3 regions of the Hylemonella sp. GW821-FHT10B10 genome follow, and region 2 is predicted to be linked to each of the others. Evidence: predicted binding sites of a transcription regulator. Region 2 holds the regulator's gene; each other region holds the start of a gene.
The links. Region 2 encodes LexA, which represses DNA repair genes until DNA is damaged. Its sites were predicted from a motif close to ACTGTATNNNNATACAGT; they were not measured.

Region 1 (4,149 bases), 470 kb from region 2:
TCATCAACCAAGCGACTTCATCGAGGCTGAGGCCCCAGCCCTGGAGGTTCACTCGCTGTTCGGTTTCGCGATAGAGGTCCTCGATGTCTGTGATGAGACCCGCTTCCGCTTTCCGTCTCGTCCGCTCCGCGAGTTGCTTCGCGAGGTCTTCGCAATAGACCCAGCGCGCATGCAACTCTTCTTGCGTCATTCCGACCACGTAGCGCCCGTCGATTTCCCTGGCCACGAACTTCGGCTGCGAGCCGGGCACCGTGGCCGCCGTGATGCCCCGAGGAAAGTCGCTTGGGACGCTTGGCTGCATGTCGCCACCTACGCTGCCACCGGCATGGGCAACGCCACCATGGGCCCGACGAACTCGTCGGTGACGTCCTTCTCCTTTGCAACGCCGCTAAGAAGCTTCCAGCGCTGCCAGACGAGGTTCCCGGCGAGGCTGTGGCCCGGCGGCCCCTCGAGCAGATACACGCGTCCGCTTTTGGTGAGCGCCACACGACGATGCGGGTCGAACGCGACGATGGCGGCGCTGGCTTGGCCCGCGCCGTGCTCTTTGCTGTAACCGACGATGTGGCGGGTCCAGGGCTCCTCCTCACCACGGATGGGGGTCTCGTAGATGGACCATTTCGTCAGAACGATGTGAGGTGCATCGAAGAGTGCTTGGATGGGGGTAGTCATTGGGTTCTCCTGCGTCTTGTCAGTCGAAAAAATCGATGTAGCGGTTTGCCAGAGCTTTGGCCGATGCGAGCGGGTCCGCAGCTGACAGAACTGCCCGGACAACTTCGTCATCGACATCGATGCCGTAAAGCCGAAAGCGCAGTGGGTAGAAATCTGGAGCGCGAGCAACGTAGAGCTCGATGAGTGCGAGTAGCTCTCGTCCGTTTTCGGGCGCGGTTTCAAAGTAAAGAATGCGTTTCTCGCCGTTGGGTGCCGGCAGGTCAGGGGCGAATCCGACCACGACCTTCGGCCCAACAAAGCCGGGCGGGGCATCGTCTGAGTTGGCGTGAACAAATTTCGACGTTGAAAGCTTGCAGCCGGAGCACTCGTAGTAGCGCGCGAGGTCACTACGAGATGTGCAGTTGCGCAAGGCCACGGCAAGTGGCACAGCCGTGTGCACCTCCGAGCATCTCGGGCACATCGCAGCGACGTAAGGCGGATGAAAATGCCAAGGGTTAATAATCATGATGAGCAAAGCTTCTCCCGGGCCTGCGCAAAGCGCTTGCCTGAGAACCGGGGTTGGAAGGGGCTAGCCTGGGTCTAGTGCGAGGAAGTGTTCAGGGTGTCACCTCCTCACGCGTCGTACGACGCTGATGACGACGCCCATGAGCTCGAGTGAGCTGGTGGGGTAGATAGGCTCGAAGGCCGGGTTCGCCGCTTCAAGGTAGTGCCTGCCGTCGCCGGTCTGGCGCAGGGTCTTGACTGTGAACTCACCATCCACGACCGCAACGACGATGTCGCCGGTAGAAGTGGGACTGTTGTGCTCGACCACGACCAGGTCACCGTCGAAGATGCCTGCGTCTTTCATACTGTCACCGCGGACCTTGTGGACCGAGGTCCTAGTCGGGTGGTCAATGAGGTAGTCATCCAGGGTAATGAGCTCAGGCTCTTCTTGGGTGGCAGGCTGAGGCAGGCCGGCGCGGACCGGACCCAGCACAGGGCGGGCGAAGAAGAGCTTGCCCGGGGCGATACGCCCCTCATGGCGCTTGACGTAGCCCGCGTCAGTCAGTCGGCCAACGAGCGCGAAGACGCTCGAGGTCGAGCTCAGGCCCAGGACCTCGCACAACCTAGCCATCGGTGGAAAGGTCTGGTGGCGCTTCCAGTACGTCTGCAGGGTGCCAAGGTAGGCGGCGTCTTTCATCTGAATCCGTCCAAAATCGGTTAGATGAATTACACTGTACGCACATACAGACATAATGGCAACGCTAGGAAATATAAGCCCTGCAGGACAGTTTGCTATTTCAAACTCCACTCTCAGCTCATGGCGCGGCTACCACAACTGGAGCGCACGTTCCAATTGCTCCGGTATGCTTCCAATAGAGTTAGTCTGCAAATAAAGGGAACCCGTACGAGGAGATTCCCGCTTTCAAGGAGGTAAGACTTGCACACGATTCCATTCGAAATTCAGGTCCCGAAGAATGAGCTGGAGCCAATCTAATGCTGGACATAGACAGCGTTAGCTTCGACATCCAATGCCCGGAATGTCACTTCTTCGGAAAAATTCGATATCGCGAAGCGAGGCTGCGTGACGTATTTATTTGTCGTGGCTGCAAAGGGAACATACGGCTCGACGACAACATGAACGAGTGCAGAAAGGCTCGCAAAGAAATTGCCAGTGCGATGGCGGACCTCGAACGTCAACTCCAGTCACTCAATAGAACAATCAAAATCAACCTCTAATATGGACTCAGCGTATCTCCAGGCGCAGCGCTTCCAGTTGCAAAAGCGGTTTCGCAGACTCAATTCTTGTGAGCCAGATTTTTTCCACAGCTCGCTCATGCAGTTCTGGAACTACCTTACGTCCCATCCCTTGCACGGAGGGACGATAGCAAGCCTGGCCGCAAGAACCTCACCCTATTCAGAAGACCTTACGCAACTAACCACAGTAGGTGAGGTCCCCATTTTTATGACCGAGGCCGAGGCGGATGGATTCTCGTTTCGTGTGATTGAACACTGTGCGCAGTTGCCTCTAGAGTCAAAGAACCCAGAAATTAATATCGGACGTGTGGTTGGACGCGACTCCAAATACCGAGAATGCCTTGATGCGTTTATCGAGCGCTATCTTGAGCCTTTCTATGAGATTTTGGATGAGGCCCTCGACCAGAAGACGGCAGTTCTATCTTTGTTGTTGAAATACAAGCGTAAGGTCGAATGGTTCGAGCGGGCAGAGCTTGCGGCATTGGCTGCCAGAGGGGAGCGTTCCCTTGCAAAGCATCTCTACGCCTATCTGTTTGACCAGGGACTTGATTTCCACATAGAGCCTCAATCCGTGTCAGGGGAGGCAGATTTGGTCGCAAAAGACCTCGTTCTTGACGCAAAGATTTTCGACGGAGAGAGAAGAGGCGTCGGCTACGTGAAATCTGGCGTAAATCAAGTTCTGACCTACACGCGGGACTTCAACCAGACTGTCGGGTACGTGGCCATCTACAAGACCTGTTCTGAGGACCTGCATTTCGATTTTGCAGCCGAGAATACGCTCGTACCGTTTCTGCACTTTGGGGGGAAGACGCTCTTCTTCCTCGTAATTGACTTGTGCGATTACGGGGCGTCTGCCTCAAAGAGAGGTGCACTCAAGGCTCATGTGGTTACTGGAGATGTCCTACGACAAGCCGTCGAATCAGAACCTTCAGCCAGCACAGACTCCAGCTCACCAGTGGGGGACTAGGCCTGAAGCCTTGGCGGAAGGGGACAAAGATATCCTGGCTTACTAGCGGATGAAATCTGATGGGGCATTCACTCTGCAGGCATCACGAAATTTGTCCAAAAATCTGCCGTCAAATTTCCCTGCGCGAAGACGGGGTTAAACAAGAAGGTATTCAGGGTCGAGCGCAGACATGCCTTAGCAGTTTGGGCGTTAGCAACGAGCAGAGGGGCCTCCTTGGAATGCAGATTGATTCCACCATGCACCACCTTGTTTCGCATGCTCTGAATGTCCTTGAGAGCTTTATATCGGTCATGGCGCTCCTTCGAAGGTCCCAAGAAGGCAAAGTTGAGGGCCACTCTGAAAGAGAGCTCTCTGTCATCCCGCGGATTGAGTAGGACTTCCAGGCCGATTACTGCATCTAGCAGCGCGTCGACGGGCGATGTTCTTCGCTCAGCGTCATGCAATCGAGCAGCCGCGATTTGAACATTTGGGCGTGCATTTTCGACCGCTTTATACGTGCGCTGCAGGTCCTGCAATCTGCCGGGTTCAAGCTGCATCGAAGCATATGGGTTTGTTGAAAGTGGATGCACGCCATTGATACCCGATAGAGGTGGAACGGGTCGCTTCTCGTACTTGAAATAGGTCCCGACAGGTGCGGACTGACCTGAAGCCGCGACATGTAAAGCGACCAGCACAATGTTCAATACCTCTTGTGCCTTCCCCTGAATTTCAGTGTCAAATTTGGCGTCTTCAGCGTGGGCTCTCTCGAGACGAACCGGAGTTGAGGTGCGCCATTG
Region 2 (4,149 bases):
ATCCAGTGCCTGTGCGGAATACATCGAGACGGTCTATCCGCAGCGTCCCCTGCTTCCCGCAGATCCCTATGCCGCGGCCAAGGTACGGGAGCTGATCATTTACATGGAATTGCATCTGGAACTGGTGGCGCGCGACCTCTACGCCGAAGCCTTTTTTGGGGGCAAGGTCAGCGATGGTCTCAAGGAGCGCACCCGCAAGTTGCTGCTCAAGGGCGTTCACGGATTTTCCAAGCTGGTGAAGTTTTCGCCCTACGTGGCGGGCGCGGAGTTCACGCTGGCGGATTGTGCGGCGGTGGCCCATCTGCCCCTGGTGACCAGCGCCAGCAAGATCATCTATGGCGAGGATGTGCTGGCGGGCCTGCCCGTGCGCGACTACCTCAAGGTCATGGGCGCGCGGCCCCATGTGCAGACGGTCAACGCGGACCGCAAGACCAGCACCGAGCAGATGCTGGCCAAACTCGGCGCGAAGCCGGCCTAAGAGACTGTGAACAGGCGCTCAGTCAGCGCGAGACCTTCAGTGCTTCCGGATTCGCGATATTGCTGGGCTGGCCTTTGATGAAATTCACCACGTTGTCGAAGGCCGTACCGAAGTAGAGCTCGTAGCTTTCCTGCTCAACGTAGCCGATGTGCGGTGTGCAGATGCAATTTTCCAGGCGCAGCAGGGCATGGCCCTGCAGGATGGGTTCGGATTCGAACACATCGATCGCCGCCATGCCGGGGCGGCCGTGGTTGAGCGCGAGGATCAGAGCCTCGGGTTCCAGTAGTTCTGCGCGCGAGGTGTTGACCAGCAGCGCGGTGGGTTTCATTTGTGCCAGATCGGTGGCCGTGACGATGCCGCGCGTGGTCTCGTTCAGGCGCAGGTGCAGGCTGAGCACATCGCTTTGCTGAAAGAATTCCTCACGGCTGGCTGCAGCCTCGTAACCGTCCTGCACGGCCTTTTCACGGGAGGGCTCACGGCCCCAGACCAGTACGCGCATGCCGAACACCCGGCCGTAGCCGGCCAGCAGCTGCCCGATCTTGCCGTAGCCCCAGATGCCCAAGGTCTTGCCGCGCAGCACCGTGCCCAGGCCGAAGTTGGGCGGCATGGCGGCCGACTTCAGGCCGGATTGCTGCCAGGCGCCGTGCTTGAGATTGCCGATGTACTGCGGCAGGCGGCGCATGGCAGCCATGATGAGGGCCCAGGTCAGTTCGGCCGGTGCCACCGGTGAGCCGGTGCCTTCGGCCACGGCTATGCCACGTTCGGTACAGGCAGCCAGGTCGATATGGCTGCCGATGCGGCCGGTCTGGGCAATCAGCTTGAGGCGCGGCAGCTTTTCGACCAGCTGGCGGGTGATGGGGGTGCGTTCCCGGATCAGCACCAGCACGTCGGCATCACGCAGGCGGACCGAGAGCTGGCCCAGGCCTTTGACGGTGTTGGTGAAGATCTTGGGGGGATAGTCGGCCAGTTTGGCCGCGCAGTCCAGCTTGCGTACGACGTCCTGATAGTCGTCCAGAATCACGATGTTCATGCCGCTATTGTGCCTCGGCCTTCCGTGCGGGCTAACCCGCATGGTGGCAGGGTGCGGCGACGGAAAGGGCTCAGTGGCGTGCGGCTTCGCAGGCGGCCAGACGGTCGAGTTCGGCGCAGACGTCGGCCATACGGCCGGAGATCACCATGCGACCGACCTGCGAGCGGGGTTGGCCGGCTTCCATGACGCGCACCACGCGCAGCGGGCGTTGCATGGGGCGGCTGCGTACGGCGGCCAGGGCCGGGTTGCGTACGGATGGCAGCGCAGGAGCCATCATGGCGGGCCGACCGGGCGTAGCGGGTGCCAGCCAGCGCAGCAGGCCTTGCAGGGGAGTCCAGAGGGCGTAGGCGGTGTTCATCGTTGACCTTTCGGGGCGGGACGCAGCGCGTTCACATGAGCATGGTGTTGCGGATCAGGCCGACGGCCAGACCCTCAATCTCAAAGGGGTCACCCGGCTCGACCACGATGGTCTGGTAGTCGGGATTTTCGGGCAGCAGTTCGATCAGGTGCTTGTTGCGGCGAAAGCGCTTGACCGTGACCTCGTCACCCAGGCGCGCCACGACGATCTGGCCATTCTTGGCGTCCTTGGTGGACTGCACGGCCAGCAGGTCGCCGTCCATGATGCCGGCGTCGCGCATGGACATGCCGCGCACCTTGAGCAGGTAGTCGGGCTTGCGCTGGAACAGCGAGCTCTCGACGTAATAGGTCTGGTCTACATGTTCCTGCGCGAGAATGGGCGAACCGGCAGCCACACGCCCGATCAGGGGCAGGGCCAGTTGGGACAGGTCCGGCATGGGCAGGGAGAATTGCTTGATGCGCGATTCATTGATGGAACGCAGCGCCTCGCCTTGCAGGCGGATGCCACGCGAGGTGCCGCTGACCAGTTCGATCACGCCCTTGCGCGCCAAGGCCTGCAGATGCTCTTCGGCGGCGTTGGCCGACTTGAAGCCCAGTTCGGTGGCGATTTCGGCGCGCGTGGGCGGGGCGCCGGTGCGCGCAATGGCGCTCTGGATCAGGTCCAGAATCTGCTGCTGGCGGGCGGTCAGCTTGATCGGGTACTGCGGCAGGTCCATCGTGGCGACTCCTGTGGGTTGGATGGCAAGACGGCACTGTCTCGATATCCAGTAACTGTATTTTTAACCAGTTTCTAGGGAATTGCAAGTGGGGCAAGGAAAAATCGTGGTTTTGGGCACGGGAGGCACCATCGCCGGCCTGGCCGCCAGCGCGGCCGACAGCCGTGACTACGTGGCTGCGCAGAAGCCGGTAGGAGAGCTGTTGGCCGGTTTTGCGGCACCCGGCGGTAGCGAGCTGCTGAGCGAGCAGGTGGCCCAGATCGACAGCAAAGACATGGACCTGGTCGTATGGCAGAAGTTGTTACAACGCTGTGTTCACTGGCTGGCCCAGGCCGACGTGCAGGGGCTGGTCATCACCCATGGCACCGACACGCTGGAGGAGACTGCCTTTCTGTTGCAGACCCTTCTGGCGCCGCGCAAGCCCGTGGTGCTGACCTGTGCCATGCGCCCGGCCAATGCCCCGGATACCGACGGCCCGCAGAACCTGCGGGATGCTCTGGCGGTGGCCGCCTGCGCTGGGGCCCAGGGCGTGCTGGTCGTCTGTGCAGGTCGCATCCTCGGCGCGCAGGATGTGCAGAAGGTGCACAGTTCTAGGCTTGATGCCTTCAGCGCGGGCGAGGCGGGTGACGTCGGGCGAGTGCATCAGGGGCGCGTCGAGCGCGTACGTGACTGGCCCCTGTCGCAGCTACCCCAGGAGACTTTGCTGGAAGCCGTTCTGGGAGCCCCGGCCATGCCGCGCGTCGAGATCCTGCTCAGCCATGCCGCGGCCTGTGGTGCCACGGTCGATGCCCTGGCTGATCCGACGGTTGCTGCCCGGTACGGCGCCCCCCCCCTGCACGGTCTGGTGCTGGCCGGCACAGGTGGCGGCACGGTGCATCGAGAACTGGAGGCCGCTCTGCGACGGGCGCAGGTGGCGGGAGTCCGGGTGCGGCGCAGCACGCGCTGCGCTGATGGTTTTCTGCAGCCCAGGCCTGCCGACGAGTTTCCCGTGGCGGTGGGCCTGAGCCCGGTCAAGGCGCGGCTGGCCCTGATGCTGGAGCTGTTGGCTGAAGGCGAAACTTAAAGTTAAAGGGGCGGCACAAAAAACAAACGCCCCGCGGCAGGTGCGGGGCGTAGGCTGGAAGCGGGAGTCTCCTATTTGGCCAGTGCCTGCAGCGCGCGTGCCGTGATGTCTTCCACACTGCCCATGCCGCTGATGGCGCGGTACTGGGGCGCGGCGGCCGGATCCTTCTTGGCCCAGCTGCTGTAGTAGTCCACCAGGGGGCGGGTCTGGGCGCTGTAGACGTCCAGACGCTTCTTGACGGTCTCTTCCTTGTCGTCCTCGCGCTGCACCAGCGGTTCGCCGGTCACGTCGTCCTTGCCAGCGACCTTGGGCGGGTTGAACTTCACATGATAGGTGCGGCCCGAAGCAGGGTGTGAACGGCGACCGCTCATGCGTTCGATGATGGCCTCGAAGGGCACGTCGATTTCCAGCACGTAGTCCAGCTTCACGCCGGCCGCCTTCATGGCATCGGCTTGCGGGATGGTCCGCGGGAAACCGTCGAACAGGAAGCCCTTGGCGCAATCGG
Region 3 (4,149 bases), 630 kb from region 2:
TTCGGTGCTGCGGCAGGGCCCGGGTGCGCGGGCAGCCACGATGCGCTTCGCACTCGCCTCCTTGAGCCCCGCCACCAGGCGCAGCCCCAGGCGCACGGCGGGCCTTCCCTCTTCATCGGGCTCCAGCGTGCAGTCCCAGTCGCTGTGCCCCACGTCCGCCGGCCGCACCGTCACGCCGTGGCGCTGCGCGTCCTGCACCAGTTGCGAGGGGCCGTAGAAACCCATGGGCAATGAGTTGAGCAGGCCGGCGAGGAAGGCCGCAGGTTCGTGGCATTTGAGCCAGGCGCTGTCGTAGACCAGCAGCGCAAAACTGGCCGCGTGGCTTTCGGGGAAACCGTATTCGCCAAAGCCTTCGATCTGCCGGAAGATGGCCTCGGCAAATTCCTGCGCGTAACCGCGCGCCGTCATGCCGTCGATCAGGCGGCGCTGGAACTTGTCCACCCCGCCCCGGCGCTTCCACGCCGCCATGGCGCGGCGCAATTGATCCGCTTCCCCCGGTGTGAACCCCGCGGCGATGATGGCGATCTGCATCACCTGCTCCTGGAAGATGGGCACACCCAGCGTGCGCTCCAGCGCGGGGCGCAGCGCCTCCTGGGGCAGGGTGAAGGTCTCGCCGCGGCGCTGGCGCTCGCGCTGTTCCAGGAAGGGGTGCACCATGCCGCCCTGGATGGGCCCGGGCCGCACGATGGCCACCTCGATCACCAGGTCGTAGAAACAGCGCGGCTGCAAGCGCGGCAGCATGCTCATCTGTGCGCGGCTCTCGATCTGGAACACACCCACCGTGTCGGCGCGGCAGATCATCTCGTAGGTGGCCGCATCGCCATCAGGAATGTCCTGCAGGCGGAATTCCCGCCCGCGCCACTGGCCCACGAAGTCCAGCGTGCGTCGGATGGCGCTGAGCATGCCCAGGGCCAGCACGTCCACCTTCAGCAGGCCCAGCGCGTCGATGTCGTCCTTGTCCCACTCGATGGTGGTGCGCCCCTCCATGGCTGCGGGCACCACGGGCACCGTGCGCGTGAGCTTGTCACCCGTGAGCACGAAGCCCCCGCTGTGCTGCGAGAGGTGGCGCGGAAACCCCAGCAGCGGCCGCGTGAGCTCGATCAGCAGGCGGATCTGCCGGTTCTGCGCATCCAGCCCCAGCGCCTGCAGGCGCTCGTGGTTCACCTCGCCGCCGTCCCACCACTGGTGTGCCTTGGCCAGCGCATCGACGATCTCTCCGTCCATGCCCAGCGCCTTGCCCACATCGCGTATCGCGCCACGCGCGTGGTAGGTGTGCACGGCCGCGGTGAGCGCGGCTCGGTCGCGCCCGTACTTACCGTAGAGGTACTGGATCACCTCCTCACGCCGCTGGTGCTCGAAATCCACGTCGATGTCTGGCGGCTCCGCGCGCTCGCGGCTGATGAAGCGCTCAAACAGCACGCTGGTGCGTGCCGGGTCCACCTCGGTCACGCCCAGGCAGTAGCACACGACCGAGTTGGCCGCCGAGCCACGCCCCTGGCAGAGGATGCTTTGGCTGCGCGCAAAACGCACGATGTCGTAAACCGTGAGGAAGTATTTCTCGTAGCGCAGCTCGCTGATGAGCGCCAGCTCGCGCTCCGCCTGCTCCTGCACCGCCATCGGCACGCCCTGCGGGTAACGCAACTGCGCGCCTTCCAGCGTGGCGCGGCGCAGATAAGAGGCCGGCGTCTCGCCCGCAGGCACCACCTCTTCCGGGTATTCGTACTTCAGCTCGTCCAAGCTGAAGCTGCAGAGCTGCGCCACGCGCACCGTCTCGGCCAGCAGCTCCGGCGGGTAGAGCGCGGCCAGGCGCTGGCGCGAGCGCAGATGCGCCTCGGCATTGGGCTCCAAGGCAAAGCCGCACTCGGCCACGGGCCGGCCCAGGCGTATGGCCGTCATCACGTCCTGCAGCGGCTTGCGCGAACGCACATGCATGTGCACGCCGCCTGCGGCCACCAGCGGCACACCCGCGCCCTGCGCCGCCGCGCTCAAACACTCCAGCCACAGCGCGTCGTCCAGCCGATGCAACAGCTCCACGGCCAGCCAGCACGCTGCAAAGCGCAACCGCAGCCAGGCCAGGCGCGCGGCCAGCGCGGGTGCAAAGGCCGCGTCCTCGGGGCGCAGCGCTTCGCGGTTCGGCACCAGCAGGGCCAGTACGTCACGGCTGTCCAGGCCCAGCGCGTCCCAGTCTTGCGCCTGCACGCGGTAGCGGCGGTCGCTTTTCTTGTCCGGCTTTGCGCGCAGCTTCGTGATGAGTTCGCACAGCTCGCCATAGCCCGTGCGGCAACGCGCCAGCAGCAGCAGGGTGAAGCACTCCTCCGCGCCCTCGGCCTCCACCCGCAGCTCGGTGCCGATCAGCAGCGGTAGGCCCAGCTCTTTGGCCGCCCCATGCGCGCGCACCACCCCGGCCATGGAACATTCGTCCGTGATGGCTAGCGCGCTGTAGCCCAACTCATGCGCCCGCGCCACCAGCTCCTCCGGGCTCGAGGCCCCGCGCTGGAAGCTGAAGTTGCTCAGGGCATGCAGCTCGGCGTAGGCCGGCAGCGTGGCCGTGGGCTGGGCGGAGTGGCTGGAGTTCATGGCATGTCAGCCGGTGCAGATAGGGAAAGCTGCTCTAGTCAGGCGCGGTCTTGCGGGCTATATTGGTGACGCTGTGGCCACGCCGGCCGGCTGCCCTGCTGTCACGGGGTAGCGGTCTACAAGTCGCGTGGTTGTTGGGTCAAAACCAATAACTGTATTTTTATACAGTATAATTGCCGCAAGCACCGCGGGCAAGCCATGGACGGGAGGATGGAATGACCGGTTTGTTTCTCAGTCGCCGCTTTGGGTCGCAGAATTTGCGATCTACATCGCGTTAGCCATCATGTCAAAGCGCATTCCCACTGAGAGGCAAGTTCTACGCTGTATCTACGATGCGTATGAACCATCTTTTCCAATTGAGGGAGCGAACGCTGGAACGGTCTTTGTTGCGCTCAATATTGCAGAGCTTGCGGACAAACTTGGTTGCGACAAGCACGTTCTATTCGGCTACCTCTACTACCATCTTGATCACAAGTATCGGTACGCAACTGGAGAAAACAGTTATGTCCACCTTTTCGCGCCCAAGGCAGGTGAATTGCGCCATGCCATCAATCTGCCCTATCTGGCCGCCATTCTTGCTGGCCAAGACCAAGAACACTCCAAGTTTGCTTGGTCACTAGGCGTTTCCTTGGTTGCATTGGCTCTATCTGTGGGGGCCATCATTGCTCAACTGGTTGCAACGAAATGATGGCTTGTTTGGCCTACGGAGAAGAAACTCCGATGACTAGAACGTGCCAGCCAGTCCAAGAAACACCAAGCCCAGTACTCAAACGGGACGCCGCAAAATCGTGACGTTTCTTTGACTCACGCTAGACATCAAAGAATGCGCCACTTGCCGATTCGCACGCATCTAATTGTCGCGATCGAATTCGCGGCCGGGCTGGTTTCACTTGTGCTTGGAGCACTCTGGATCAAAGAACCATCTGGTCCATACGAACCCTACCTCGTGGTTACGGGTCTCGCCTTCGTCGCCACAGAGGCGTTTCGCAGGTACGAGGGACGGCTCTTTAAGGTCGAGGGCGTAGAACGTAGCCCGTCGGAACGTGTGCAGCATCACGAAAGACTGCGCATCCTATTTCGCGAGGAAATCAATCGCTGTAGGGCGCATGACTTGCGGAAAGACGTCATCGTTAGGCACGTCAATCGACTCGACGCCTATCCAGACGCAGGCGAACACTCTGGTATTTCGCCTTGGTTCAAAGCCGGACTGCTGGACACCTATCACGCAGGAATAAAAGTTGGCTTGGGGTGGGAAGGATTAATCGAGTCACCAATCGGCCTACGGAAACCCGACTACAAGAAAGACGAACGCGGAACCGTCACGTTGATGTTGATGGGCGAAATTCCCTACGACTTTATCGAAACAATGAACGTCGATGGTGACGAGTACTACTACCTTCCCCATATCTACTGTCATTTCGCAAATAACGGCGAACCTTACGAGCGCCTCTACTACGCGGAAAAGGTGGACATGGGAAATGGTCACGACTACTGGAAAGAAATCGTTGCATATAACGTGGTTCGGCAGAACACTGATGCACAGAGAAGCGCTGCTGTCTAACATTGGCACAT

Region 1: a site for LexA is predicted at 1,883-1,900, ahead of AC07NT_RS06925 (LexA family protein). Genes of this name have one in related genera too.
Region 3: a site for LexA is predicted at 2,729-2,746, ahead of AC07NT_RS01550 (error-prone DNA polymerase). Genes of this name have one in related genera too.

Annotation. Positions count from the first base shown of each region.
Region 1 covers NZ_JBWKNN010000001.1:1,415,486-1,419,634, forward strand. Annotated here, with positions in the region: gene AC07NT_RS06910 (hypothetical protein) at 1-301, opposite strand, end outside; gene AC07NT_RS06915 (hypothetical protein) at 310-669, opposite strand; gene AC07NT_RS06920 (hypothetical protein) at 689-1,183, opposite strand; gene AC07NT_RS06925 (LexA family protein) at 1,274-1,783, opposite strand; gene AC07NT_RS06930 (hypothetical protein) at 2,615-3,373, shown strand; gene AC07NT_RS06935 (hypothetical protein) at 3,442-4,149, opposite strand, start outside.
Region 2 covers NZ_JBWKNN010000001.1:949,447-953,595, forward strand. Annotated here, with positions in the region: gene AC07NT_RS04675 (glutathione S-transferase) at 1-478, shown strand, start outside; gene AC07NT_RS04680 (D-2-hydroxyacid dehydrogenase family protein) at 501-1,508, opposite strand; gene AC07NT_RS04685 (hypothetical protein) at 1,579-1,866, opposite strand; gene lexA (transcriptional repressor LexA) at 1,898-2,581, opposite strand; gene AC07NT_RS04695 (asparaginase) at 2,688-3,644, shown strand; gene adk (adenylate kinase) at 3,716-4,149, opposite strand, start outside.
Region 3 covers NZ_JBWKNN010000001.1:317,667-321,815, reverse strand. Annotated here, with positions in the region: gene AC07NT_RS01550 (error-prone DNA polymerase) at 1-2,577, opposite strand, end outside; gene AC07NT_RS01545 (hypothetical protein) at 2,861-3,265, shown strand; gene AC07NT_RS01540 (hypothetical protein) at 3,410-4,138, shown strand.